3 regions of the Oceanobacillus sp. MO10714A genome follow, and region 1 is predicted to be linked to each of the others. Evidence: riboswitches for the same ligand, from Rfam matches in the RefSeq annotation. Region 1 holds a riboswitch; each other region holds the start of a gene.
What was found. A riboswitch is a leader RNA that binds a small molecule or an ion and turns the genes downstream of it on or off. The one in region 1 is predicted to bind cobalamin.
Positions count from the first base shown of each region.

Region 1 (10,148 bases):
TTTCATACGGGCATACGTAAACATTCATTCCTTTGACGAGAAACGAAAATTCTCAAGTTGGCTGTATCGAATCGCCACGAATTTATCAATCGACAGACTCCGCAAACGGAAACCAGATTATTTTTTGGACGCAGAGGTTAAAGGAACGGACGGGTTGGATATGTATTCCCAGCTTCAAAGTGAAGGTGCTTCTCTAGTGGAAGAAGTGGAGAATAATGAACTACAGAGATATATCCACACAAAGATTTCCGAACTTCCACCGAAATACCGCAGTATTATTATTCTGAGGTATTTAGAAGAGTTTTCCTTAAAAGAAATAAGTGAAATATTGGATATCCCAATCGGAACGGTGAAAACAAGGATTCACCGGGGTAGGGAAGCTTTACGGAAGAGGCTTCGTCATGTGTAAAGGAGTGTGGTCCCATTGAAATGTAATGCAGAAACCATTGGGCTGATGCATAAATATTTGGATGGAGATATAACGACGGAAGAAGAGCAACAACTAAAATATCATCTGGAAGACTGTGAAGCTTGTCAGGAGCATTTCCGCGAGTTAAAGCGGACACTTACACTTATCCAAAGTGCCGAACGTTTCGAAGCGCCGGCGAACTTCACAGCAAATGTTATGAAAAACCTCCCGACTGAAAAAAGACAGGTTAAATATTTACGCTGGTTTAAGATGCATCCAATGCTTACGGCTGCAGCTGTTTTCTTTATACTTATGTTTACCGGCGTCTTTTTTACATGGGAACAAGACAATCAACTCGTCGTCTCGAAACAGGAAAATTTAATTATTGAAGGGGATACAGTAATTGTTCCTGAAGGCGAAGTAGTCGAAGGTGACTTACTCGTTAAAAATGGAAATTTAATTATTAATGGTACGGTTGATGGGAATGTCACATTGGTGAACGGGAAGCTGATTGATGATGATCCACTAGACAACAGAGGTTTAATGGCCTCGGTCGGTGAAATAAATGGAGAATTCGAATCCGTCGACCAAACATTCGACTGGATATTGTACAAACTTAAAGGCTTTGCTAAAAAAGTGTTTTCATTTGAATAGCATAATTTGTGAATTAAGACTGAGAAATAACTATTCTAATATGGATTTACGCCATAAATGGAGGGTTATGCCTTAGTCTTTTTTCTTTATTGCATAAGAAGCTATAAAATATAAATGCTATGGATAACATAGATATCCAGGGCTAGCCACGTCCGATCTGCGCCCAGCAACTAACAGAACTTTTGGTGGGACGAGCAGTGCGCAGTCCCAAACTTCACACTCCTCCCCAGGTGTTGGAACGAATCGCGTTTTTAACCTGCAAGGGCGCTTCCGCCTTTGTTAAAGGCTCTAAATCTTAAGGTGGTTGCTTCGCTATTATGTTCACATGAATCCCGGTATTTATGATATAATAAGGAACATGTAATTCATTGTAGATGTATTTTTTGAAAATTAATTATACAATTGTTAATTCATAACTAAAGGACGTGTGACCATGCTCGATGGGGGATTCGACCTGCTAACGATACTTAGAATAACCGTAGACATAGCTCTCATCTGGTATGTGCTATATAAACTGATGATGCTAGTCCGCGGCACGAAAGCTGTGCAATTACTTAAAGGAATTGCCGTCATCTTGGCAATTTGGCTACTCAGTATTGCATTTAACCTCCAGACGGTTCGTTATTTCTCGAACCAGTTTATCCAATGGGGGATTATAGTTATAATTATTTTATTCCAGCCTGAGCTGAGAAGAGCCTTGGAGCAGCTTGGAAGAGGAAGCTTCCTTACGAGGAGTAATAAATCGAGAGAAGATATGGAAATACAAATTGAGGCAATCGTCCAGTCCACAACTTATATGGCGAAGCGGCGAATTGGCGCGCTCATCTCTATTGAAAAGGAGACTGGAATTGGCGAATATGCGGAGACGGGGATTCCGATTGACGGAGAATTGACCCACCAGCTGTTGACAAATATTTTCACACCGAACACACCGCTCCATGATGGGGCTGTTATTATTAAAAGAGATAAAATTATTGCAGCTGCTTGTTATTTACCGCTGTCAGAGAGTCCATTCATTTCTAAGGAACTGGGAACGAGACACAGAGCTGCAATGGGGATCAGTGAAGTAACAGATGCCCTTACTATTGTCGTTTCAGAGGAAACAGGTGCGATATCTTGCACGATAAATGGCAAGCTGCATCGTGATTTAACGGAAGAAGCTTTAACAGAATTATTAAAAGAACATTTATCCTTGCTTCCAATGACCTCTGAGAAGACGAAAAAACGGAGGGGGAATGAAAATGGATAATTGGTTTCAAAGTAAATGGTTTATTCGTGTATTAGCGCTTGGCTTTGCCATTACTTTATTTATTTTCGTGAATGTAGAATCCAATTCATCCAGCTCTGAATCTTCTATTCCGGGAAGGAATTTACAAACCCAAACACTTGATGATGTTCCAGTGGAAATCGATATTAATTCGGATGATTATGTCGTAAGTGGGGTTCCGGAATATGCAACTGTGACATTAGAAGGTTCTCCCGCAACGATTATGCCTGCTATTTTCAATCGTAATTTTACCGTCTACGTAGACCTACAGGGACTTGGAGAGGGAAATCATACGGTAGAATTGCAGCATACGGTTTCTGATGATATTAGCGTTTATATAGAGCCGAAAACAATCGAGGTATCCATCGAGGAAAGGGCAAGTCAGGAATACCCGATAACGGTGGAATTTTTAAATACCGATCAATTGCCGCCGGGAGTAGAGGTCGGGGGCTATGAATTAGATCAGTCCAGTGTCCAAATTACAACATCCAGAAGAATTATGGAACAAATCGGTGTCGTTAAAATTTATGTCGATGTGGCCGGACAGGAGACTTCGATTTCGAACCGAGAAGTACCGGTGAATGTGTATGATACGCAAGGAAATGAACTGCAAGTTCGCTTGGACCGGGAGACGGTTGTTATATCTGTTGATTTCGTGAGTCCAAGCAAAGTTGTTCCAATTGATATTGAAACAACCGGTGAATTACCAGAGGACTTTTCCTTGTTGTCCATTTCTGCTAATCTGGATGAGGTTGAGATTTTTGCAGTCAGTGACATTCTTGAACAAATTGATTCCATCTCAACGGAAGAAATCGATCTCTCGGAAATTACGGAATCTGGAACGATTGATGTTGGTTTCGATCTCCCGGATGGTGTATATACAGGAAAATTGGAAACAATTGAAGTAACGGTTGAAGTGGAAGAAGCACGGGTTCTAGAAGCCATGGCGATTGAAGAGGAAGAACTTGAGGACGGACTAGCTGTAACGTATGTCGAGCCAAGTAAAGCCGAAATGGATATTACCGTAACAGGAAATGAAACATTCCTTCGAGAGCTGAGTCCTGATGATTTCCGCGTCTTTGTTAATTTGGCAGGGCTTGAACCGGGTGAACATCTTGTGCCAGTTGAAGTGGAATGGGATGAGGTAGAAGATGTGACAGTTACTCCCGAGTTTGAGGAAATCACAGTTGAAATCGAATAGACTTAAGTAAGTGACTTTTAGATGGTTTATTAAAAGGAGAGGTATGAATGAAGAAGTATTTTGGGACCGATGGTGTCCGAGGTGTGGCGAATAAAGATTTAACACCGGAACTTGCCTATAAATTAGGTCGAATCGGCGGATATGTACTAACGAAGGAAAGGGAAAATCCGAAAGTGATCATCGGAAGAGATACACGTATCTCAGGTCATATGCTTGAAGGAGCTTTGCTCGCAGGCTTACTTTCTATCGGTGCAGAAGTCATGCGTCTCGGCGTCATCTCTACTCCAGGAGTGGCTTATTTAACGAAATCAATGAGTGCTGATGCAGGTATTATGATTTCCGCTTCGCACAATCCGGTGGAAGATAACGGAATTAAATTCTTCGGTCCGGATGGTTTTAAGTTGACGGATGAGCAGGAGGCAGAGATTGAAAAGCTTATCGATGAGGATGACGAACTTCCGCGACCGGTCGGAGCAAACATCGGTACAGTGAATGCTTATTTTGAAGGCGGACAAAAGTATATTTCTTTCTTAAAAGATACGATTGATAACGACTTTGACGGCCTTGCAATTGCTATCGACTGTGCACACGGTGCAACATCCAGTCTTGCAACTCATCTGTTTGCGGACCTCGAGGCAGACATTTACACGATTGGCACATCACCGAATGGCTTGAATATTAACGACGGTGTAGGTTCCACTCATCCAGAAGCGGTAAGAGAGCTTGTATTGGAAAAGGGCGCAGATATTGGTCTTGCATTTGACGGAGATGGTGACCGTTTAATTGCAGTCGATGAGAAAGGTAATATCGTTGATGGTGACCAAATCATGTATATTTGTGGAAAATATATGAAGTCAAAAGGCGTACTTCGTGAAGATACAATCGTCTCAACTGTCATGAGTAATATCGGTTTTTATAAAGCGCTTGAAGAGAATGGCATGCATAGTGATAAAACCGATGTAGGCGACCGCTATGTTATGGAGGAAATGCGTAGGGGCGGATTCAACCTTGGCGGAGAACAATCCGGTCATATCATTTTCCTCGATTTTATTACGACAGGTGACGGTATGCTAACTGCATTACAGCTTGTAAATGTTATGAAAGATACAGGGAAACCTTTATCGGAATTAGCTGGAGAGATGCAAGTATTCCCACAAGTTCTGAAAAACGTTAAAGTAACGGATAAGAATGAAGCATTGACCAACCCGCTTATTTTGGAAGAAATTGATGCGGTGGAAAAAGAACTCGGTGAAAATGGCCGTGTGCTCGTCCGTCCATCCGGAACCGAGCCACTTGTCCGTGTGATGGTCGAAGCGGAAACGAAAGAAGCATGTAATAAATATGCCGACCGTGTGGTTTCCGTGATTGAAAATTTACTTGGGTTAGAGTAATTGATTGAAAACTGCTTTCTGTCAAGGGACAAGGGAGCAGTTTTTTTGTGTTTATTTTACTATTGCTATATCCGCGCTTATGAGGAATGTTAATCGCTGTTAATTTCCCTATTCCGTGCTCCATCTCTTTTCAAGGGAAAGTAATCGCAGTTTACTTTCCCAATTCAGCGCTCCATCTCATCTTAAGGGAAACTAATCGGAGTTTATTTTCCCATTCCAGCGCTCCATCTATTCTCAAGGGAAAGTAATCGTCGTTTATTTTCCCATTCCAGCGCTCCATCTCATCTCAAGGGAAACTAATCGGAGTTTATTTTCTCATTCCAGCGTTCCATCTCTTCCCAAGGGAAAGTAATCGCCGTTTATTTTCCCAATCCAGCGCTCTATCTCATCTAAAGGGAAAATAATCGCCGTTTATTTTCCCAATCCAGCGCTCCATCTCCTCCCAAGGGAAAGTAACTGCCGTTTATTTTCCCAATCCAGCGCTCCGTCTCATCTCAAGGGAAAGTAATTGCCGTTTATTTTCCCATCCCAGCGTTCCATCTCCTCTCAAGGGAAAGTAACCGCCGTTTATTTTCCCATTTCAGCGCTCCATCTCCTCCCAAGGGAAAGTAACCGCCGTTTATTTTCCCATCCCAGAGCACCACCTCCTCCCAAGGGAAAGTAACTGCCGTTTATTTTCCCAATCCAGCGCTCCATCTCCTCTCAAGGGAAAGTAATCGCCGTTTATTTTCCCAATCCAGCTCTCTATCTCCTCACAAGGGAAAGCAACCGCAGTTTATTTTCCCTACATCGCATTCCGCTCCTTCGAATGGGAAAACACCCAGAATGCAGTTTGCTGAGGAATGGTAGAATCCTTCTTCCATTCATTCAATATCCTCGATAGAAAAAGTTAAATAAGATATTGATTTGCCTTCTTGCCCGGGCAAGAATAAAAAGATGACTTTCACATGAAAAAGGTGTACGATATGATATAGATTCATTTGATAAAATGAAATGCAATAGAAATAGGTGGATTCGATTGTTGAATTCTTAAAAGGGAAGTTGGTGTAAGTCCAACGCGGTCCCGCCACTGTATGTGCGAACGAGCTGTAAATACCACTGTGCGTTAAATGCATGGGAAGGTGCAGCGGAGTGATGAGCATGAGCCAGGAGACCTGCCTATTCTGTAACGCCAGCACTACGAGGATAGTCAGGTGATGGGTCTATATGGATGTATACCTATTTACTGAAGCATCTTCACACTGTGTGGGATGCTTTTTTTAATGAATTTATTATTGGAGGAATGGAAATGAAAAGATTATGGCAGGGTTTGCTGCTCGCGTTCTTACTTAGTCTGCTAGTTGCTTGCGGACAAGGCGCGACAGACAATGAAGATGCAACTGGAAATACAGGTAAAGATGAAACAACTGAAGAAGAGTCAACGAACGGTGATCATTATCCACTGACACTCACAGATGCAATAGATAATGAAATAACGCTTGAGGAAGAACCGGAGCGGATTGTTTCATTGATCCCGAGCAATACGGAAATTACATTTGCTTTAGGACAAGGGGATAAGGTAGTCGGTGTGTCGGATCATGATAATTATCCGGAAGAAGTACAGGAAATTGAAAAAATTGGCGGCATGGAATTGAATGTGGAACTGATCCTTAGCCTTGACCCGGATATTGTCCTCGCCCATGAATTAGGGGTGAGCAGTGCACAGGAAGCATTCGAACAACTTGAAACTGCAGGTATACCAGTATTCGTCGTTCAAGATGCGCAGGATATTGCGAGCACTTACGAGACGATTGAAACCATTGGACAAGTTATCGGTTCTAAAGAAGAGGCAGAAGAACTGATTGCGGAAATGGAAGCAGAATTTGAAGAGATTCGTGAGCTTACATCCGAGATAGCTGAGGAAGATATACGGACAGTTTTCTTTGAAAATTCCCCTGCACCGGATATTTATACAGCAGGTCAGCATACGTTTATTCATGAGCTGTTGGAAATGATTCATGCTGAAAATGCCGCTGGTGAGCATGAAGGATGGCTCGCGCTTGATCCAGAGGAAATCATTGAACTGAATCCGGATGTCATCATCACTTCCTACGGTGCATATATTGAAAATCCAGAAGAAGAGGTTCTTTCGCGAAATGGTTTTGATGTAGTTGAAGCAGTTACGAATGAAAGAGTTTATGATATTGATGCTGATTTGATTACTCGTTCCGGTCCGAGACTCACAGAAGGGGCAAAAGAATTAGCTGAAGCGGTTTATCCGGAGCTGTTTGATGAAGAGTAATGTAACAAAATATGGAATTTCTTTTACGCTTCTTATTGGAGCGATGCTTTTTGCCATCTCGATTGGCAGTGTATCCGTCCCGATTCTTGATATTGTTAAAGTGATTGGCAGCGAAGCCTTTCGCTTACCCGTTGGTGCTGATGTCGATCCAATGTATGTAAGTATTGTATACGAGATTCGTTTGCCACGAGTACTGTTGGCAGGACTTGTCGGGGCCTCACTCGCAATTGCGGGAGCGGCCTTCCAAGGACTGCTAAGGAATCCGCTCGCGGAACCATATATTCTTGGAGTATCTTCTGGGGCCTCCGTTGGTGCTGTTGCAACATTGTTTTTCGGAATATCACTACCGGTTATCGGGATGTTTACTTTGCCGTTTTTAAGCATTGTAACAGCGTTAGCGACCATTATAATTGTGCTTTACTTTGCACGAAAAATTGACCGGACGATGCGCGTAGAAACGATTATTCTTACGGGAATCATTTTCAGCGCGTTCTTAGGGTCGGTTATTTCATTAATTATCGCTTTAACAGGGGATGAGTTGCAGCAGATTATCGGTTGGCTGCTTGGCAGTGTATCGATGCGAGGCTGGCGCTATGTTGGAATCATTCTCCCTTTCTTTATTCTTGGCTCACTCATTTTATTAATGAATACAAAAGAACTGAATGCGATGTCGCTTGGCGAAGAACGGGCCCAGCATTTAGGCGTTGACGTTGGCAAAAGGAAAATGCTTATTCTTATTGCTGGTTCCATCCTCACAGGTGCAGCGGTTGCCGTATCCGGGACAATTGGCTTTGTCGGTTTAGTTATCCCGCATTTAACTAGAAAGCTATGGGGTTCTGATCATGTCCATTTGTTGCCGTTGTCGATGATTATTGGAGCGAGCTTTCTTATATTGACCGATTTATTATCGCGGACAATTATCTCACCTCAAGTATTGCCTGTCGGAGTGATTACAGCTTTAGTAGGTGCACCGGTATTTGCGATAATATTAATTAAACAACGGAGAAGAAGTTGAGAGGTGAACCATGCTTTTAATTAAAAATGCCTCGGGTGGCTATGATGGTGAAGAGATTGTAAAAAACATTAGTTTTTCCGTAAATGAAGGAGAGTTTTTTGGAATTCTAGGACCAAATGGCAGTGGGAAGACAACTTTAATCAATATGATTAGTGGACTGCTCGATCTGCAACAGGGAAAAATTGAAGTAGCGGGGAGAAACATTGCCGATTACTCTAAGAAAGAATTAGCTAAGAAAATCGCCGTCTTACCCCAACTCACTCCCCAAGTTTTTCCTTATACAGTAAAAGAAATGGTGTCACTTGGTCGTTATGCGCACCATAGCGGCTTGTTCCGATCATGGACAAAAGAAGATGAGGAAATCGTTCAGCGTGTCATGCGGCAAACGAACATCCTTGAATTTGCGGACACCTCGGTGATGGAACATTCTGGAGGAGAACAGCAGAGAATATTCCTGGCCCAAGCTCTCGTGCAGCAACCGAAAGTTCTTCTTTTGGACGAACCAACTAACCATCTTGATTTAGCCTATCAAAAAGAATTGCTTGATTTGCTCAGAAAAAGTGCAAAAGAAAAGGGCCTCACAGTCGTGGCGATTTTGCATGACTTAAACCTTGCGAGCCTTTATTGTGATCGCCTGCTTTTAATGGATGAGGGCGAAGCAAAAGCGTTGGAAAATCCAGATGAAGTGCTTTCTGAGGAACTGATTAACTCGGTGTTCGATACAGAGGTCATTAAGCAGGCCCACTCTAAAATAGCCAAGCCACAGCTGCATTTAATGCCAAGCAAGAAGACGTGGCAGGGAAAAAAACTGTGGTCAATTGATGAAACAAACCTTTCTTTTAGTACAGAGCAAATCGTACTCCATTCAGATCTCCCGCTGAAAACGATATCCTCTGGTATCGTTGGCGCAGGGATTGGCTGGTATAAATACTTTGTCAATCGGCATGTCGATGAGAATTATTATTGTAATGATCACCGGAAGGAAATGCGAGCTTATTTAAAAGGGCGAGGTTTCCCGCCGGCTCAGACGGTTGGAATGATGACGGCAATTGTCTTGGAAGATTACAGTTTTGGTATTTATGAGGGTAATGGTTTTTCAATCTTAGTTGTTGTGACAGCGAGTGTTGGAAATGCGGTGGACAGCTCACGAGCAAAGCCGCTTGTTGGTCCAGTTGCTCCGGGAACGATTAATACATGGGTTTTTGTAAATGGCAGTTTAACGGAAGAAGCCTTTATTCAGGCAACGATCACGGCAACGGAGGCGAAGGCTCAAGTGTTAAGAGACCTCGCTATTCAAGACCGGAAGACAGGTACGGTCGCAACAGGAACTCCTACAGACAGTATTTTAATTGCCGCAACCCAACAAGGGAAGGAATTGGATTATGCTGGAACCGCGACGGAGTTAGGTGCTCTAATAGGAAATGCTGTTTATCAAGAAATGAAGAGGGCCATTTCCAAAACGTTAAAGAGGAAAAAAACAGCTGAGCAGGGGTAAATCAAACGTTTGCTTGAGAGTATAAAAACAAAAAAAGGAGCGATTCATTTGAGACTGTATACAAGGGCTGGTGACAAAGGAAAGACCGCGTTAATAGGTGGAATGACGACGAAGGATGATATTCGGGTGGAAGCTTACGGATCAATTGATGAAACGAATTCTTTTGTAGGTCTTGCGGTAGCTGGGCTCAATAAGAATAAAGAACCGTTCAAAGACCTCATTGCTGATTTGGAAAAAATTCAGCATGAATTATTTGACTGCGGAACTGAGCTTTCTAATGTATCGAAAAAAGAACGTCCTCACGAGCTTTCTGAAGATATGATTACGTATTTGGAAGAGAGAATGGATGTCTTAATAGACGAGGCACCAGAGCTTGAACGATTTATTCTCCCAGGCGGAACGGAGGCCGCTGCATATTTACACGTTGCGAGAACA
Region 1 covers NZ_JAXHDC010000044.1:3,637-13,784, reverse strand. Annotated here, with positions in the region: gene sigW (RNA polymerase sigma factor SigW) at 1-409, shown strand, start outside; gene rsiW (anti-sigma-W factor RsiW) at 425-1,063, shown strand; gene cdaA (diadenylate cyclase CdaA) at 1,497-2,312, shown strand; gene SPD53_RS16110 (CdaR family protein) at 2,305-3,531, shown strand; gene glmM (phosphoglucosamine mutase) at 3,579-4,922, shown strand; cobalamin riboswitch at 5,912-6,098, shown strand; gene SPD53_RS16100 (ABC transporter substrate-binding protein) at 6,211-7,203, shown strand; gene SPD53_RS16095 (FecCD family ABC transporter permease) at 7,193-8,218, shown strand; gene SPD53_RS16090 (adenosylcobinamide amidohydrolase) at 8,229-9,713, shown strand; gene SPD53_RS16085 (cob(I)yrinic acid a,c-diamide adenosyltransferase) at 9,762-10,148, shown strand, end outside.

Region 2 (10,148 bases), on a different contig from region 1:
GTTAGTTGTACGAATCGGGGTGTTAGCGTCCGTTATCTCCCATCTAAACTTTTTCGAAGACCCTAAAGTTTTGAGGTGGGAGTTTTACGGACGGTTACACCGGGATAAATATTACTCTGTAACTTTATTTCTGCGCTTGATATACAATAGAGCACCGGCTGCGATTAGGATGAATCCTAATGCCAAGAGATTAAACATGTTTGTTGCTGTCATTGGTAGTTTTTTACCTTTTTTATCTTTGTCATTATCTACTGGTGGCGGGGTTGCTCCGTCTTTATCATCGTCGGCAGGATCTTTCTGTCCTGTATCATGTTTAAATACTCCAAATGTGCTAAGGTGATCGGTTGTTAGGGTGACAAATCCTGCTGTCGGATCATAAGTGCTGCCAGATAAAACGTCCCAGCTTTCCGTTTCTTCATTGAAATGGAATGCTTTTACTTGGTTAGCATCGAGGCCTTTCACTGCGTCTGCGTCAGTTGCTAAGCTAATGATAATATCATGATCAAACTCGGAAACAATCGTTCCATCCACGGTTAAGGTAAAGTCATAGACAGCACCGATTGCCTCTGCAACATCTTGTTCAGCGAGATTGACTTCAATTGTTTCACCAATTTCACGTAATTGTTTCACTACAGGAACAGGAATCGTGATGATCGTATCTCCGTTAATAATAATGAGTGGCTTGTTTGCCTGAACAAGGTGGTCGGCAGCTTCAGCTTCTACCGCAACTGAAAAGTTAGCTAATTTGTCTGTATGATCTGGTGTTACAACGACAGCATGTTCGTTTTCATATTGGTGCAGGTTGTCTTTTGTTATGATAACTTTATTCGGATCGTCAGATGGATTGTTTTTATCTTTGTCACCATCGTTATCCCCGTTATCACCGTCATCCTCGTCATCGCCAGGCTCTTGCGGATCTTCTTTCTTATCAAACTTAAACACTGGACCAGTACCGTTCTTGAATTGATCATAGGCAACTAATGCTAATGCCCCTTGGTTGATTGCGAAAACACTTGAAACATCATCTTCCGGTAAATGTTTAAAGCTGCCATCTTCCATTTGGAAGCTGATGAGGTGTTCTAGTAAGTTTCCGCCAGATTTTGTAAAGGCATCGCTTGTTGCGTCAACTCCGACAGCGGACAGGCCGATAATAACCATTGCAGCGGATTCCGCTGAGTATCCGCCATTAAACACTTCATCGTATCCGCCTTTATCCCCTTGTTGTTTGCTCATAGCTTTAACTGCTCGGTCAAGTGCAGCCTTCACGTCCGCATCATCCGCATAAGCGCTTAAAGCAAGCAGGCCCATCCCAGTAATATCCGGGCTTGGTCTTTCACCAAAGAAGGACCAGCCGCCTGCATCCAGCTCCATCTCAAGGAATGCTTCAATGATGCTGTCCCGTGTCCAGTCTGTACCTTCTGGGGTGGGATAATTGAAACTATCAATTGCGAGCAAGCTATAAACGAGTTGGTTACTTAATGGCATTTTTTCATTCAGTAACATCTCAATCAAGTTGATGCCGTTTATATCTGTTGCATCATACCCGGCAGAAGTTAAGATAATAATGTTTTTTGCAATTTCTGTAGCATTCCCTGAGTAATCATCATTGATGGAAGCGGCTACTTCTTCGGCCATGTCATTTGAAACATCAGCACCAGCAGAGTGAAGGGCGGAGAATCCGTACCAGTCCATTTCAGCTGGATTGGACGAGAGATAATTGATTACAGCTTGCAGGGCTTCTGTATAATCTTTATCCGCAACTACCTGTTCTTTATCTTTTTTCTTATCTTTTTCATTTACAGGTGGCTCTTCTGATTTCTCATCTTCTTTATCAGCCGGTTCTTCCGGTTCACACGAGTCATCGACGACAAGTTCAAGCGTGTCGCCATCTTTAACCGTATGACCGAGTAACCCAACTTGCATCATGTCGCCATTCATATAGGTCGACCAGTATTCACAATCTCTTTCTAATGGTTCACCTAAGTAATTCACAAATGTTAAGTATTCGGAATCAACGCTCACATCTACTTTTACATTTTGATTTGCAGCAGCTTTAATTAGAGCGTCATAGGCAGTCGTGTATTGTGGCATGGATACAGTAGTTTCTGTAATAACTGTCTCCCCATTTGCATCTACTGCAGAAACCGCAACATCAAATACTTGAGGTTCGGCTGCAAGGTCTGTAAGAATAAATTGAATATTATCCCCGTTCGTTACTTCAGTTGAACTTGCTCCCATGTCTTGGAATAGACCATTCACATAAAAGGACCAGAAGTTCGATTCGGGATCAGCAGCTACTCCGCCAATACCCGTAATCATCTCGCCAAAGTCATAGCTGTCCCATTCGAGTTGATCATCTACTTCTCTAATCACATCAAAGGCAGTATCCCCATTTGAAATTTCCACTGCTATAGTGTCTAATACTGCAGAACCATCTTCATCAACAGCGGAGATGGTGACAGCATTCTCCAAGTTTGCTGCATTTACGGTTTGCAGGCCGAATAATCCAGATTGCGAGAGAAATAGAATGGCAGTCATCACCACGATAAACAGTTGCTGTAATCTACTATTTCGAACCATTTGTGTACCCCCATCTTACGTATTTTTACCAATAAAAAAACATCTCTACCTTTAGAGATGTATAACAAAGCAAGCGTTATCAATCATGGATCAATCCATAATACATAACTACTATCAGCCACACCTCCTATCCTCGTAGGTTTATAAATTGGCGCTAAAATAGGCAGGTCTCCTGGCTTATGTTCATCGCTCTCCATTGCCTTCCCATAATAAAACAGTGGCTTATGAATGAAGAACTCGCATTTACAGTGGCGGGACCGCGCCGGATTTTCACCGACTTCCCTTTTCATGATTTTAAAATAAAAATCAACCTATTTTTTCGCATATTTAGTTGTTGAAAGGGGAGAAAAAGTTTCTCCAGATACTATGTATAAACTATGACTTAAGTATAGCAAAAATTATGAGTTTGTCTATGGGAGGAAAGAAAAGGACTTTCTTCATTAACAATTCAACTAGCTGCCGATATAAATAATGTACCCACGCAATAGCTGCTCAATTTGATAACGATAAAGGTTAGTGAATCCATAGTTAACTAATATTATCAATCAAATGTTTGTTTTAACAAATTCTCATTTATATAGTGCTAGATTCAGGATTTGTTACAGTTTTAATTTCATGCCCTCGTGCGTTGCTCTAAATCCTAATTGTTCATAGAATCGCCGTGCCTCTGTTCTTTTTTTATCAGTCGTAAGCTGGATCAAATGACAGCCGCGTTCTTTTGCTCGTTCGATTGCCCATTGAATTAGCAGCTTGCCCACACCTTGTCCACGTGCGGAAGCAGATATCCTGACACCTTCAATCGTTGCACGCCAGCCTCCTTGGTAAGTGATGGAAGGCGTAAAGGTGATTTGCTGCACTCCGATGATCTCCTTGCCAATACACGCTACAATCAATTCATTATTTGGATCTGAATCAATTGCAAAAAAGGCTTCTCGATAACGATTTGGGAGAGGTTTTTCGTACTTCTCCCGAGAAGCACCAAGTACATCATCCGCAAGCAAGGCGACGATACGTTCCAAATCCTCTACGGTTGCTTTCCTAAAACTAATGTCAGATTCCATTCTCATTTCCCCCCCAGTTTATTGAGAAATTCCTATATAATATTTATTTTCACTATAAGTATATAGAAATAGCCTAATTACTCAACTTTAAAGATTGAAAAATTGGCCTTTCATCACTATTCATGAGTTTCGTATCTGGGATAAATTCATCGATGTATTCATCATCGCCGTTTTTTAATTGGTAATCCATCGGGATCTCTTTTACATTTTTTAAAAAAGAGGGATTTTCAAATACTAATTGAAAACTTAACCTGACTTTATTGGCATCTGAAAAGTGCTTATCTAGCGTTATCCTAATTTCATGCACTTATCAGAATCAGGGGCTTTTTTTATTACAAAAATACTGCTCATCATATTTTTTACCTATACTATTAGAGTGTGATAATATTAGCATTGGTTAACGGTTAAAGGAGCGAGGGCGATAACATGTCAGCAAATAAAGATGAAATCATATTACGAGGATTAAAAGAAAATAACTTGAAAAATATAGATTTGAATCTGCCAAAAGAGAAGATCATCGTTTTCACAGGCCTTTCCGGTTCTGGAAAAAGCTCAGTCGTCTTTGATACATTAGCTACCGAGAGCAGAAGACAGATGACATTGAATTACCCTCACTATGTCCGGAATCAAATGCCGAAGTTTGAGCGTCCCCAAGCTGATCTTATGCAGAATTTAAGCCCGGTTGTTGTCGTGGAACAGCGGCAAGCAGGAGGAAATTCACGTTCAACGGTCGGCACGTATATGGATATCCATCCATTGATTCGCTTATTGTTCTCTAGGATTGGTGGACCGACAATTGGCTCTGCGACTGACTTTTCTAGTCAAAGTGCGTTCGGCAGTTGTCCGGAATGTAGCGGCTTTGGCGAGGTCATTGCACCAGATTTGAGAAAAATTGTAGATGAAGAGAAGTCACTCCGGGAATACGCGGTAAAATTTAAACCATTATCTCCTTCTGGCTGGCAAGGTAGATGGATGATGACATGCGGTTTATTTGATCCGGATAAACCAATCAAAGATTACCCGGAAGACAAGCGTCGTCTGTTATTATATGGCCCGCCAAAGGGGAAGAAAGTGAATGCACCCTTTCATACAAAACACGGACCACAACCCCATGATTGGGACGGAATCCTGCCCCGTTTTACACGGCTTTACATTAACAGGGATATTTCCAAATTGAAAGGAATCACCCAAGATGATGTCCTTGCGATGTCGACACGTTCCCTCTGTCCAACCTGCCAGGGATCAGGGCTGAATCCAAAAGTGTTGCAAAGTAGAATAAATGGTTTAAATATCGCGGAGTATGATCAATTGGAGCTAACGGACGTTCTAAAAGAATTACAGAAAATAACCGACCCACTAGGAGAATCAATTGCCCAGCAGGCCATTCCACATGTAGCCCAACTTGTTGAAATGGGGCTAGGCTATTTGAGCCTATCAAGAAAAATGGGCACATTGTCTGGTGGTGAAGCGCAAAGGGTAAAAATCGCCAGGCATTTAGGAAGCAGTCTCAACAATATTACATATATTTTCGATGAGCCGAGCGCAGGGCTTCATCCGGAAGAAGTGGAAATGTTGCTTAACATGTTACACCATATTAAAGCTCAGCATAATACGGTTATCGTGATCGAACATGACGTATCGGTAATCAAGGCAGCGGACGAGATCATTGAGATGGGACCAGGGGCTGGGGTTCATGGTGGAAAAATCGTTTACCAGGGCAAGTTGGAAGGGTTGGAAAATTCAGGGGCCGCAACCAGTCTAAATGAAAAAATAAAAATCAATCAAAATCCCAGAAAGCGAAATGAGTTTTTCACAATAAACAAAGCGACGAACAATAATTTGAAAAATATAAGCACAAGCCTTCCGAAGTATACGTTAGTCTCCGTCTGTGGTGTCTCCGGTTCTGGTAAAAGTTCTCTTTTGACGGAAGCATTTACGGAACAGTACCCTGAAACAATTACGGTTGGGCAAGGAAGTATCGGTATTTCCAGCCGTTCAACCTTAGCAACCTACATGGGAATCATGGATGATATCCGTGGTATATTTGCAAAAGAAACGGGACAGCCAGCAGGATTGTTTAGTTTCAACTCGTTAGGTGCCTGTCCCGTTTGTAAAGGAAAAGGGGTTGTCATGCCTGACGTGGCATTCGCGGATCCAGTAACGATTTCTTGTGAGGCATGTGGTGGGACGAGGTATTCAGATGAAGCCTTATCTTACCGCTACCAAGGTAACAATATCGTGGAAATATTAGCGCTAACGATTGACGAGGCGCTCGACTTTTTTAGGATGCCGAAAATCATCAAGCGCGTGAATACGTTAAAAGATGTCGGGTTAGGCTATCTAACCTTAGGACAGACGACAAGTTCACTAAGCGGAGGCGAAGTCCAGCGATTGAAATTGGCAAGCCATTTACAAAAAGAGGGGCAAATTTATTTATTGGATGAACCTTCTTTAGGACTGCATACGAAAGATAATAATAAACTTCTTGATGTATTCCAGAAGCTTGTGAACAGAGGGAATTCTGTTATCATCATTGAACACAATCTAGACTTTATCGCGGCAAGTGATTGGGTGATTGAGATGGGTCCAGGCGGAGGAAAAGAAGGCGGTCAGATTATATTTGAAGGAACACCGGAAGCAATGTCGAAAGCTCGGACTGTGACAGCGAAATGGTTGCAGGCTGGTATTGGAGAAAAATGAATAAAACGTGGTGTTCATGGGAAAGTGATGAATACCACGTTTTATTTCACTTTACCTACTTCGGATAAAGAATTGACAAACGAACAAAATAGAATCAAACATCTAACTGTGGAAAGAGGAAAATAAATGAGTACAACCACGAAGCAACAGAGAATTACAAAAATAAAAAAGATATTACGGGCATTGGCAGTTGTTATAGGAGCTTTTATCACAGCGTATGGACTAGAGTCGGTACTCATCCCTAACAACGTGTCTGACGGAGGAGTGACAGGTTTAAGTATCGTTGCTTCTCAATTATTCGGTTTGCCTCTAGGCATTTTACTTGCTGTATTGAATATCCCATTCATTTACTTAGGATATAAACAAATAGGAAAAAGCTTTGCCATATATTCGGTGATTGGCATCGCCTCTCTTGCATACGGGACAAGCATTATGCACCATATACCAATCATTGTTCAAGGGGATACATTATTAATAACCGTTGTAGGTGGTATTATCATCGGTTTCGGTATCGGCCTGGCATTACGAAATGGTGGAGCATTAGATGGGATTGATATGTTAGCAGTATTACTTTCCCGGAAATTACCATTTGGCACAAGTGACCTTATCTTATTTTTAAATTTATTTGTATTTGTGATTGTTTCTTTCGTTTTTGGTTTACAAGGGGCTTTCTTATCAGCAATTGCATATTACATTGCATCTAGAGTAATTCCCATTGTTGAAGAAGGCTTAAGCGGTTCTAAAACATATAAAATCATCACGAGTCAACCAGACATAATGGCGGAAACGATCCGTGACCGTTTAGGTCGGATGGCAACTTATAATCTCGTTGAAGGCAGTTATACAAATGGAAAATTCAAAGAAATCACTTGTATTATTAATCGCTTAGAGGATAGTAAAATGAAGGAAATCATTTCTGAAATTGACGAAAATACTTTTGTCGTTGTGTATGATGTAGCAGAAGTGAAAGGTGGGACATTTAAGAAAAAAGATATTCATTAGTAAAGGAAAGGTATTGCAGCAGGAGCAGTTGTTACGAAGGATGTTGCGGCAAATGCGGTGGTTGCAGGAGTTCCGGCAAAATTTATAAAGGAAGTTGAAGGAGTAAAACAGGAGTGAACTACCACTCCTGTTTTTAACATCTTTAATTCGGGTTATTTCTAACAATCCTGCTATAATATAAATATATTCATCTATAGTGCATTCTAGAAAGAAAGGAATTTTTATATGATTAATAACCTGGAAGCCTTAAAAAAGGTTAGAAGTGAATTAACCCGATTTATGATGACTTACCAGTTCGGCTTGTCCGAAATGAATACGAAATTGACCATCCTCCAGGAGGAATTCCAACATATCCACGACTACAATCCGATTGAACATATTAAAACACGTATTAAATCTCCTGAGAGTATCATGAAGAAGATGTATCGGAAGAATATTCCTATATCAACGGAATCGATAAAGCATAATATTATGGATATCGCTGGAATCCGTGTTGTCTGTTCCTTCATTTCCGATATTTATCGGATCAGTGAAATGATAGAAAATCAAAAAGACGTTACAGTCATTGAAAAGAAGGATTATATTAAGAACGCGAAACCAAACGGTTATAAAAGCCTACATTTAATTGTCTCGGTGCCTGTATTCATGTCTGACCGGATTGAAGATGTCTATGTAGAAATTCAAATCCGGACTGTCGCCATGGATTTCTGGGCAAGCTTGGAACATAAGATATACTATAAATATGATAGTCTCGTTCCAGAACGGTTAACGAAAGAACTGACGGAAGCAGCTATGGTAGCTAATGACTTGGATGAAAAGATGGAGCAACTGCATAACGAAGTCAGTCATATTAAAGATCAGAACAGTCGAGAGCAGGACCTCAATTTTTTAGATTTGAATGAGGATAGATTATATTTGCCGATAAATTTTTTACGGGATTTCATTAGGGATGCCGAAGAGGAGAAATAGGTAATTTTTAAGGGTGCGTGGAGGGATAATTTCCTGGGTGCGAAGGTTTAGGTTTTTGTCGTTCAAAGGATGAGGAAGGATGAGACGCTACTCCTAAACATCTGAAATCCAGTCATCTTCGAGCTTTCGGTTAATTAAAAGGTCTTTAACCGCTCGAAAGAATACCAACTTGGATTTTTCGTTCGATTAAAAGGTCTCTAATCGCTTGAAAGTGTATCATCTCCATAAATTAGGTCGATTAAAGAGCTTCTAAATGCCCGAGGACGTACCGGCCTAAGCATCTTCAGGCGATTAGAATGCATCTAATCCATCGAAGCCCAGTGCCGTCCCATTTTTCAGATGATTAGAGACATACTTATAGACACTCAAGCACGATCTCTGAATCAAAGAGGAAAAGAGGTAGATAGAATGAAGCTAGTAGGAGTTTCGGGCGCGCTCGCAGGCGGGAAAACAGCAGTTGCGGTTGAAGCAGTGTTAGCTGCTGCCCGAGTGCATGACCCGACGATCAAAACGGAATTAATTGATTTACGGGAATATGACATTGAATTCGCAGCGGGTCTTCCTTTATCTGCATACAATGAAGATACATGGAATGTGGTGAAAAAGATTCAAGCTGCAGATTTTCTCGTGTTTGGTACACCGATCTATCAGGCATCCCTTTCCGGTGCGCTAAAGAATTTGCTCGATCACTTGCCTGAATATGCGTTTCGTAATAAAGTGACCGGGATGGTTGCGACCGGTTGGACGAATCGGCATTTTCTTGTTTTAGAATATCATTTAGGCTCGATACTTTCTTATTTCAAAGGACTGATTCCAACTGGGAACGTGTTTATTCATAATGAAGCTTATGATATTGAGAGTGATGAACTAATCGATGATCGGATTTACGAACGAATTGGGCAGCTTGCGGAAGAGATGATTTATTTGCAGCGAGGGATTATGAATAGATAAGTATTCAAATGATCAGAGCAGTTTAAGTCATTTTTATAGGAGTCAATGATGTATTTAGGGATTGATAGCGAAGAAACATTCATCAAACGTACTTTAATGGGTGCGATGGAGAAATTTCTGAAATGGGAAAGCGGTAGAAGTTTTGATTCATATTGAACACAGGTTGCGGCGCTTGCTCTAAAACTCGAACTGAAAAAATAGCAAATGACGGTAAAATAATTAATAAATGAAGTTATCGGTCTAAAAGAGCCTACAGGTACTTTAAAAGAAGAAATCTCTGATATAAAAATTGATTTACATGAATAAATTTCTAATAAGAATCTAGACTTCATGTTCTCAGGCTGTCAAGAAATCTTGACAACCTATTTTATATCAAATAGATGGTAATGACTGTCATCTATTTAGATAAGGATAATTGTATAGGCTTTTATTATCATTTTTTAATCTCTGCTATGAACGATAATTTCCAAAAGAATAAAAAATTCATGTATAGAGTCATTATTAATAAATATATGGCCTACTATTTCATATTCAGAAGATCGGGGAACTCCTTTTTAGTTTCTAAAAGACTATCATCTCTGCATCTCCCCGTAAATCTAATCTCCTCTGCTTTTTCAAGGCTATTAGAAAGAAAGGATATATGATGAAAAATCTATCTTTATTATCTGTGATAAAGTCTAAGTATTTCAATGTTTCCCCCATTTATAGTTGCTTATTTAGGTCATTATTCGCTATCATATAGGAAATACCACAAGACAGAATTTTACTAGGGGGGTGCTTATGAAGATTGGATTTATTGGAGCAGGGAAAGTAGGAGTATCCCTCGGAAAGTACTTAACTGAGCACAAAGTAAAAGTGACAGGATATTACAGCAGAACCCTCAAG
Region 2 covers NZ_JAXHDC010000010.1:26,616-36,763, forward strand. Annotated here, with positions in the region: gene SPD53_RS08300 (DUF4430 domain-containing protein) at 112-2,580, opposite strand; cobalamin riboswitch at 2,726-2,910, opposite strand; gene SPD53_RS08305 (GNAT family N-acetyltransferase) at 3,180-3,641, opposite strand; gene SPD53_RS08310 (ATP-binding cassette domain-containing protein) at 4,068-6,341, shown strand; gene SPD53_RS08315 (YitT family protein) at 6,468-7,343, shown strand; gene SPD53_RS08325 (GTP pyrophosphokinase) at 7,569-8,312, shown strand; gene SPD53_RS08330 (NADPH-dependent FMN reductase) at 8,721-9,263, shown strand; gene SPD53_RS08335 (Rossmann-like and DUF2520 domain-containing protein) at 10,044-10,148, shown strand, end outside.
Region 2: it holds a riboswitch for cobalamin, as region 1 does, so the genes downstream of both, SPD53_RS08300 (DUF4430 domain-containing protein) here and SPD53_RS16100 (ABC transporter substrate-binding protein) in region 1, are expected to answer to the same signal.

Region 3 (10,148 bases), on a different contig from region 1:
ACATGACGACATCGTAATTACTTAACTCAGGAAAATAGGCACCCATACCAATTTCATATAATTCAGGTTGATAACCGTGATGATTTAATCGATCCTGGATCATCTCCGCTATTTCCTCGGTATTGCCACTAAAACTATGATAAGCAATGAGTATCTTCATTTATTTCACTCCTGTTTATAACGTACGATTAATCCCTTTGTCATCGATTCCTTTGGGCAGAGATATGGGAAAGTAAAAACTTTCCCATATCCATTATTGACACCACTCACATTCTTCAATATCTGTAGAAGAAGAGCGTACATAGTAAGTTGTTTTCAGTCCGCTCTTCCAAGCCTGTAGATGCAAGTCTAGTAAAACAGAAGCCCGGATCGTGTTCGGCACATACATGTTAAATGAAATCCCTTGGTCTACGTGTTTCTGGCGCATTGCATTCTGTTTCACCGACCAGCGCTGGTCAACAATATAAGCGGAACGTCTGTAGATATGGTAATTATTGTGGTCCATATCTGGTGCCGTTACAGGCATTTTAAAGTCTTTCTTCTCTTCATGATAGAAAGGTTTAAACACTGGGTCGATTCCTGCAGTAGAGCCGGCAATAATCGAAGTAGACGCATTCGGTGCAACAGCCATTACATAACCATTGCGGATTCCGGTTTCTTTCACCCGCTCCTTCAATGCCATCCACTCTTCGGAATCATCGTACCCTCTGTTATCAAAGTACTCTCCTGTACTCCATTTACTTCCTTCAAATACTTGATAGCTGCCTTTTTCTTCCGCTAAATCTGCTGATGCAGAAATCGCTAAGTAGGCGATTTTTTCATAAATTGCATCGGTATATTCTACAGCTTGCTCTGATTCCCACTCAATTCCTTCTTTTGCAAGCAGATGGTGGAATCCAAATGTACCTAGACCAATCGCTCTATACTTTTGGTTCGTGAGCGTTGCTTGTAATAATGGCAGCGTATTGATATCAATGACATTATCAAGCATGCGAACTTGAATTTTGATGAGGCGTTCCAATACATTATCTGGTACAGCCTTTCCTAAGTTGACGGAGCTCAGGTTACAAACAACAAAATCACCAGGCTTGTATTTTTTCACAACGGCATTTTCTTCCGTGAGATATTGCTGGACAAACTCTGTCGGGGATTGGTTTTGCGTAATCTCCGTACATAAATTCGTGCAATAAATCATCCCAGTATGAGAGTTCGCATTCCGGCGGTTCACTTCATCTCGGTAAAACATGAATGGTGCCCCTGTTTCAAGCTGGGACCGCATGATTCTCTTCATAATTTCAATTGCAGGTACTTTCTTTTTCGAATCTAAATTAGCGTTAATGCATGCTTGATATTTCTTGCGCCATTCTCCATCACCTTTCTTCTCATCGTAGAAATCTTCTAGAGAGAAGCCCATCACCTCACGAACTTCATGAGGGTCAAATAAATACCAGTCTCCTCTGTTCTCCACTTGTTCCATAAATAAGTCTGGCATACTTACCCCTGTGTAGATATCATGGGCTCGTAATCTTTCGTCCCCATTATTTAGCTTCAAATCAAGAAATTCCTCAATATCGCGATGCCATACATCTAAATAAACCGAAATTGCACCTTTTCTAGTACCAAGCTGATCAACACTTACCGCCGTGTTATTTAACTGTTTAATCCATGGTACAACCCCACTAGACATCCCTTTAAATCCTCTAATTGAACTGCCCCTCGCTCGGACTTTACCCATGTAAACCCCAATTCCACCGCCATTTTTCGACAGTTGGGCAACATCGCTATTACTATCATAAATGCCTTCTAAACTATCATTTACCGTATCGATAAAACAACTCGACAATTGCCCGTGACTCTTCCCTGCATTAGCCAATGTTGGTGTCGCAACCGTCATATATAAATTACTCAGCGCCCAGTATGCTTCTAGAACGTGCTTCGTGCGACCCTCAGCTGGTTCTTCTTGCATAAGATGCATCGCAATAACCATCCAGCGCTCTTGTGGCAATTCATAGATATTCTTTTCATGATCCATTGCAAGATAACGAGTTGCCAATGTATAAATGCCAGGGTACGTAAATAATAAATCCCTTTCCTGTTCAAGTGACTCACCAAAATAATCAATTTCCTCTTTCGTGTAGCTTGAAAGAAGATTAGTAGAATAAATTCCTTTATCGGTCAATTGCTTTAATAAATCGTAGAAGGGACCATACGAAAGAGAAGCGTCATAACCCCTATTTTCTGCAGCCTTTTGATAGAGTTCATGCAAATAAATTCGTGTAGCAAAATAAGTCCAGTCTGGTGATACTTCGTCTATATTTTCAAGGGCATGGTTAATTAGAGCATCATAAAATTCATCCCTCATTTGGTCAGAATTCCAGAGTCCTTCCACTTTTTCTTTATATTTTTCGGTTTGAATATTTAATCCCTTGGCCCATTCATCAATTAATTCAATCCCTTTAGAACTTTTAGTTTGACTCATTGTTTGCATTTTATTTCCTCCCTTTATGTAAACACATTAAAAAAACCGTTCATTTTCGGGATGAACGGCAGGAAAAAACGACAAAATGCATAAAAAAATACACACTTCTTATCGTTTTACCTTTCTTACACCCCGAAGAAACAAAACTTGCAAGTTATGGCAGGTCTCCTGGCTTGTGCTTCTTCCTACTATAGCCCTTCCCATATCGTCACCTAACAGCAAGCGATATAGTGGTTTACTAATTCGTCCACACGTACAGTTGCGGGGGCAGCTCCAGCTTTTAACTGGATTCCCTTTTAAACAGTTATCTTGTCACCATTACTTATATACTACATTTAGTATTAAATTGCCTTGTCAAGCACTATATATTGAATTCTATCATAGAGTATACCCGTTTTCAACAATTAATAACTTACGAAAAGGTTCCGTTAGCTGAAGGAAAATTTACTCAAATGTTACAGACCGTTAATACGTGCTAAATTTAAATATTAAATTTCTTTATGCGATATTGAAGGCTCTGTCTGCTTATACCTAGAATCTTTGCAGCTTGTGTTATATTATAGTTATTTTCTAAAAGTGTTCGTTTAATATATTCCTTTTCCAACTGTTCCATTCTAACTCGCAGCTTTCTCGAATGAAAATCGTTTATAGGGGGACTATCCTTGCTGTTTCTATCATTGTCTCTCTTATATTTATTATGGTTTCGAAAACGAGTGGGTAAATGATGAACTTGAATTTCCTTTTCTTCAACTACTAGATTCATCGCACCTTCAATAGTATGCTCTAACTCCCTTACATTCCCTGGCCAGTCGTGTTCATAGAGTAATTCTTTTGCTTCCTCACTAACATTCTTTATATTCATTTGAAAAAGTGTATTGTATTTATGAATGAATTCCGTCGTTAAAGGCATAATATCTATTTTTCTTTCACGCAAAGGGGGGATGAATAAAGTTACGACACTCAAACGATAAAATAAATCTTTTCTTATTCGATTTTCCATAATCATATCGGCAGGGTCTTCATTAATCGTTGCGATAATACGAACGTCCACCTTTTTATCCTTTGTATCCCCTATTCTTCTTACTGTTCTTTCTTGCAGCACTCTCAAGAGTTTTGCTTGAAGGGAAGCGTCTAAAGAATTAATCTCGTCAAGTAACAAAGTTCCACCATCTGCTTGTTCAAATAGACCGGGTGAATCTATCGCATCCGTGAAGGCCCCTTTCTTTGTACCAAATAATAAACTCTCCATTAAACTTTCGGGTATTGCTGCACAATTCTGGGCGACAAAAGGAGCAGATGACCTCGCACTACCATTATGGATACTTTGCGCAAATAATTCCTTACCAGTTCCTGTTTCGCCAACAATAAGAACAGATGAAGTTGTTCGAGTTGCTAGTTTTGCATCTTCAATTACCGTAGCAAATTCTTCACTATCTCCAATAATTTGATCAAATGTAAATTTGGTGTTTTTCCTCTGTAACACATTTTCCTTAATAACTTGTTCTAATTGAGTGATATCTTTTGCTATCTCGACTGCCTCAGTAATCTTTCCATCTTTTATAATTGGAAAAGTATCATTAATTGTCGTGATTTCTTTTCCAATATTATTAAAGTAAGTTTGTTTAATCCCTCTAGTTTCTTTCCCGGTTGTTAATGTATGGACAAGTGTACTATGCTGATTTTCCTTAAATGAAAAAACTTCTAATACATCCTTATCCAATACGTCAGCTGCTTCCATTGATTCAATTTCCATCATTTTTTTGTTATAAATAATTGTTTTCCCTTGATTATTAATTACGTGGATACCAACATTCACTTCATCCAGCAACTGTTCATATAGTTTATTTCTATGCTTTAGTGCTTGCAGATCCATTACATCATTTCCCATGAAAGTGTTCCCTCCCTATTATCAGCTTAATGGAAATATACTGTAATAGCAAAATAATTTTGCACGGTTATGCGCTTTTTAAAAATAACGCAAATTTATTTTGCATCTCTTTTTATTAAAACCTTGATAAGTCAACACTTAAATAGTTGGCATGATTTTTGCTATTTATACAAGCAAGCGAAATTTTATAAGGAGAGTGGATTCTATGTTAACACCGTATAAGCACGAACCATTTACAGACTTCTCAATAGAGAGCAATCGCAAAAGATTGGAATCTGAGTTAGAAAAAATTGAAAGAAAACTCGGGGGAACTTATGACCTCTTAATAGATGGAGAAAAAGTACTTACTGAAGAAAAGATCACTTCTATTAATCCGGGGAAAAAAGAAGAAATAATTGGATACGTTGCCAAGGCGAATCAGGAACATGCTGAAAAAGCTGTGCAAGCAGCGAATCAAGCTTTCCAAACTTGGAGATATACGAATGCAATTGACCGGGCGAATATTTTAATACGGACTGCAGCAATTATCCGTCGCAGAAAGAGTGAATTTACAGCTTTACTGATTAAAGAGGCTGGAAAACCATGGAACGAAGCCGATGCTGATATTGCAGAGGGTATTGACTTTATGGAGTATTATGCCCGACAAATGATTGAATTAGATAAAGGAAAAGAAATAAATAGTAGACCAGGGGAATACAATCGGTACCTCTATACCCCTTCAGGCGTTGCAGTGACCATTCCGCCATGGAACTTTGCTTTTGCCATTATGGTAGGTACAACGGTAGCACCACTTGTTACAGGCAATACAGTCATACTTAAACCTGCAAGTGCAACCCCTGTAATTGCTGCAGAATTTGTAGATGTTTTATTGGAAGCAGGCATACCAGATGGCGTCATCAACTTCCTACCAGGCAGTGGTTCAGAAGTTGGAGATTATCTTGTGGATCATCCAAAAACAGCGCTAATAACCTTTACAGGTTCACGTGAAGTTGGAACTCGCTTATATGAACGTGCCGCAGCGGTTAATGAGAACCAATTTCACTTAAAACGTACAATTGTAGAGATGGGTGGAAAAGATACAGTTGTAGTCGATAATGAAGCAGACATTGATATTGCTGTCGACGCCATTGTAACTTCTGCATTTGGATTTTCAGGGCAAAAGTGCTCTGCTGGATCTCGCGCAGTCGTTCATGAAGATGTCTATGATGAAGTACTAGAAAGGGTAGTAAAACGCACGAAAGAGCTAACTGTTGGTGAAACTACCACACCCGACGTTAATATGGGACCTGTTATCGATCAAGCTGCCTTCAACAAGATTATGAATTATATCGAAATCGGTAAAGCAGAAGGCAAACTAATGACTGGTGGCGAGGGGGAAGACTCCAAAGGTTATTTTATTCAGCCAACCATTTTTGCTAATTTAGATGTAGAAGCACGTATCATGCAGGAGGAAATCTTTGGCCCTGTTGTTGCATTTGCAAAGGCAAAAGACTTTGATCATGCACTGGAAATTGCCAATAACTCTGAATATGGATTAACAGGAGCGGTAATTACAAATAATCGTGAAAAAATAAATAAAGCTTCTAGAGAATTTCATGTCGGTAATTTATACTTCAACCGTAATTGTACGGGGGCAATTGTTGGTTACCACCCGTTTGGCGGATTTAAAATGTCTGGTACGGATTCAAAAGCGGGAGGTCCAGATTATTTGGCACTCCATATGTTAGCGAAAACAATTTCTGAATCATACTAACATAGAACAGTGCAAGGAGCATCATAGCTCCTTGCACTACTCTAAAGGAGGAGTACGGATGACTTTAACGCAAACAACCGAAGAAATTATTGAATTAACCGAGCATTATGGTGCACATAACTATCATCCACTACCGATTGTAATTTCGGAAGCAGAAGGGGTCTGGGTAAAGGACCCGGAAGGCAATAAATACATGGACATGCTTAGTGCTTATTCAGCAGTCAACCAAGGACATCGGCACCCCAAAATTATTAAAGCACTTAAAGAGCAAGCCGATAAAGTAACTTTGACATCCCGCGCTTTTCATAATGATTTGCTAGGTCCCTTGACAAAACGAATTTCAAAATTAACTGGTAAAGATAAAGTATTACCAATGAATACAGGAGTAGAAGCAGTAGAAACTGCGATAAAAGCTGCTCGCCGATGGGCTTATGAAATAAAAGGAGTAGAGGATAATCAGGCAGAGATCATTGCTGCAAAAGGGAACTTTCACGGACGAACAATAAATGCAGTTTCTTTATCTAATGATCCTACTGCAAGAAAGAATTACGGCCCATTTATCCCCAATATTAAGCGAGTAGACTTCGGTGACATAGATGCTGTCAAGCGTTCGATTACAGAAAATACTGCTGCTATTATTGTAGAGCCTATTCAAGGGGAAGCCGGAATCATCATTCCCCCCGAAGGCTATCTCAAAGGAATTCGTGAAATATGTACGGAGAATAATGTGTTATTCATTGCCGATGAGGTGCAAACAGGCTTGGCACGCACTGGAAAAATGTTTGCATGTGACTGGGAAGATGTTGTACCAGATATCTATGTATTGGGTAAGGCCCTTGGAGGTGGAGTATTTCCAGTATCCGCTATCGCTGCGGATAAAGAAATAATGGATGTCTTTACACCTGGATCACACGGTTCGACTTTCGGTGGAAATCCACTAGCATGTGCAGTTTCTTTAGCTGCCCTTGATGTAATAGAAAAAGAGGATCTTGTGACAAGATCACTGGAGCTTGGTGAATACTTCGAAAAAGAATTGCGTAAAATGAACATCCCCGAACTGAAAGCAATTCGAGCTCGCGGACTATTCATCGGTCTAGAGTTCAATCATCCGGTTCGCGGTTATTGTGAGAAACTAAAAGAAGAAGGCGTCTTATGTAAAGAAACGCACGAAAACACAATCCGACTTGCACCACCATTAACGATAAAACATGATGAACTTGACTGGGCTATTGAAAAAATTAATAACGTATTATCATCATAAAAATAGATAATCTATCATCCTATTTGTACAATCGCTGTATCTTTATCAGGCTTGAACGGCGATTGTATTTTTTTATCTTATCCATTTAACTGCTATAAAGCTTTATTTTATAATCTTCTCTGCTGCTAATAACAATCTAAAGTGGTATATTATAGGGTATTAAAGTTAGAAGAATCAGTAATATTTTTCTGTTTGTTATGGAAGGAGCGATAAAATGGAAATTAGAAATCTAAAGACATTTCAAGTTGTAGCGGAAAAATTAAACTTAACGGAAGCTGCAAAGGAATTGAAATACACCCAACCTACTGTAACTTTACATATCCAAGCTTTAGAAGAAAGATTAAACCATAAACTTTTCACCCGAATTGGTAAAGAGACCTTTTTAACGGCCGCTGGTAAGAAGTTTAAGGTACATGTAGATCATTTACTTGCATATATAGAAGACATCGAAAGAGACATGCAGAAACTGCACCGCCCTGATGGAACTCTTACGATTGCAGCATCTGAATACTATTGTACGCGCTATCTTGCATTAATAATAAAGGCTTACTCCGAGATGTATCCAAATGTTCGTTTAAACCTTCTCCCACTAAATAGTCACCACGCTCTTGCATGCGCTAGAAACCATGTTGCTGATATCGCCATAGTGGCAGGTAACGATGGAGGAGCTGATTTAAATAAGATTATTTTAGATGAAGAGCATGTGGTATTAGTCGCTTCCTCTGAGATTAGTCAGGGAAAAAATGTAGATGAAATTTTTTCTGATTACCCATTTATTTCTTATGATGACGATTGTAGTTTTAGTGAAATTGCTAGTAATTACTTTAAAGAAACGGGTCTCAAACCCGAATCAACCATTATTTGTGGAGGTAGTGATGAAACAATAAAGCGAATTGTTTTAAATGGGACAGGCTCCGCTGTATTAGGAGAGAATATAGTCAAAGAAGAATTAGAGGATGGTTCTCTTATCGTTTTAGAAAGGATTGCTGATCTTGTCACCACTTCATCTATTTATTTAAAGGTTCGTTCGGAAGAGCCAAATATTCAAACATTTAATGAGCTATTACAAAGCGCTTGGCCACTAGCTACTCATCATTAGAATTTAACTAAGCCAGTTATATCTAAACTAATGCAAAAAAACATCAATTAACCCACATCAAATGAATATGTGGGTTAATTAATCCTTACAAATTAAAAATATAACATGCTAGTATACTTCAATTTTTTAGCAAAATATTATACATACACTCCATTTACAATCTGAGCCTTTTTATAGTTCCCTTCAAAGAAGTTTTTTACATTTGTTGCACTTTCAATTGAAGCCTCCCGAATCGCTTCTTGGGAATAAAATGCAATGTGGGGAGTAAGAATTATATTTTCATACTCCATAAACGCATGGGTGTGCAAATCAGGGTTTTCTTCAGTTAATACATCTGCAGCATAATATTGCATTTTCCCAGAATCAATGGCACGTACAATTGCAGACTCATCAATCAATTGTCCCCTTGCTGAGTTAATAAAGATAACTTGGTCTTTCATTTTTGCGATACTTTGATCATTAATGATTTGATATGTATCATTATTTACCGGCAGATGAATACTTAAAATATCTGACTCGGCCAGCACTTCGTCAAAAGAAACTAGATCCACATGATACCTTTCCTTCACTTCACGTTTATCAATAAACGGATCATACGCAATTACTTTTGACCCGAATGGCTTCAATCTTTCGACTACCAACCTAGGAATATTACCAAACCCTAATAGACCTATCGTTTGTTCCTCCAGTCTTCTTGTATTTGGAAATGTGTCAAACTTCCATACTTTTTCTTTTTTAACTTGATGATGAAATGAACTAATTCTACGATTAAGCATCAATATCATAGCCATCGTATAATCAGCAACCTCTTTAATGCAGTATTTTGAAACATGGGATACGGCAATGTTTTTAGATTTTGCATAGTCTATATCTGCATAATTGAATCCTATCGTACCGAATGCAATAAGCTTTAGACTAGGTAATGCATCTATTACCCGCTTTGTAAATGGTTCATATTCACAAATGACAGCATCTGCATCTTTGCAGTTTTTAATCAAATCATCTTCCGTATAAGATGGAATTTCTTTAATTTCAATCTGGTCACCAAAGATTTCTTTCTCGATTCCGAGTGCACCCGGAAAGTCAAAGGTACGTACTACTTTAAACATAAAATTGCCTCCGTTATAGACTTAATTTTTAAAGTCTAGTAAATAATATGTGCAATGATCGCAATAATCGGCATGGAAATGATTGTTCTTTGAATAAAGATAATTAATAAATCCCAGAAATTCGCCGGCATTTTTGAAATGATTATTAAAGTTGCCATTTCTGTTAAATAAATAATTTGAACTAATGATAAAGCTCCAATAAAGAATCGTGTTATTTCAGTTTCTATTCCTGAAGCTAACACTGCAGGAATAAACATATCAATAAATCCAGTGATCGTAGCAGGCGCCGCAGCTTGCGCCTCAGGGATTCGAAGGAACTCTAGCACATAAACCATTGGCTGAGAAATAATAGTGAAGAAGGATGTATATTCTGCAATAATCAATGCAATCGTTCCAATTGCCATCACTTGAGGTATCAAGACAAATGAAATATCTACAAAAACTTCATATCCCTGCTTCAATTGTGTCTTTAATGAACCAGACTTTTCCGCACGTTTTACAGCTTGTTCCAACGCCCAAGCAAATTTGCTTTTGTTTTTAGGTACTACTTCTGTATAAT
Region 3 covers NZ_JAXHDC010000025.1:20,343-30,490, forward strand. Annotated here, with positions in the region: gene SPD53_RS12655 (flavodoxin) at 1-160, opposite strand, end outside; gene SPD53_RS12660 (ribonucleoside-diphosphate reductase subunit alpha) at 254-2,488, opposite strand; cobalamin riboswitch at 2,621-2,814, opposite strand; gene SPD53_RS12665 (sigma-54 interaction domain-containing protein) at 2,961-4,367, opposite strand; gene pruA (L-glutamate gamma-semialdehyde dehydrogenase) at 4,573-6,120, shown strand; gene SPD53_RS12675 (ornithine--oxo-acid transaminase) at 6,179-7,381, shown strand; gene SPD53_RS12680 (LysR family transcriptional regulator) at 7,596-8,480, shown strand; gene SPD53_RS12685 (C-terminal binding protein) at 8,618-9,589, opposite strand; gene SPD53_RS12690 (YjiH family protein) at 9,625-10,148, opposite strand, start outside.
Region 3: it holds a riboswitch for cobalamin, as region 1 does, so the genes downstream of both, SPD53_RS12660 (ribonucleoside-diphosphate reductase subunit alpha) here and SPD53_RS16100 (ABC transporter substrate-binding protein) in region 1, are expected to answer to the same signal.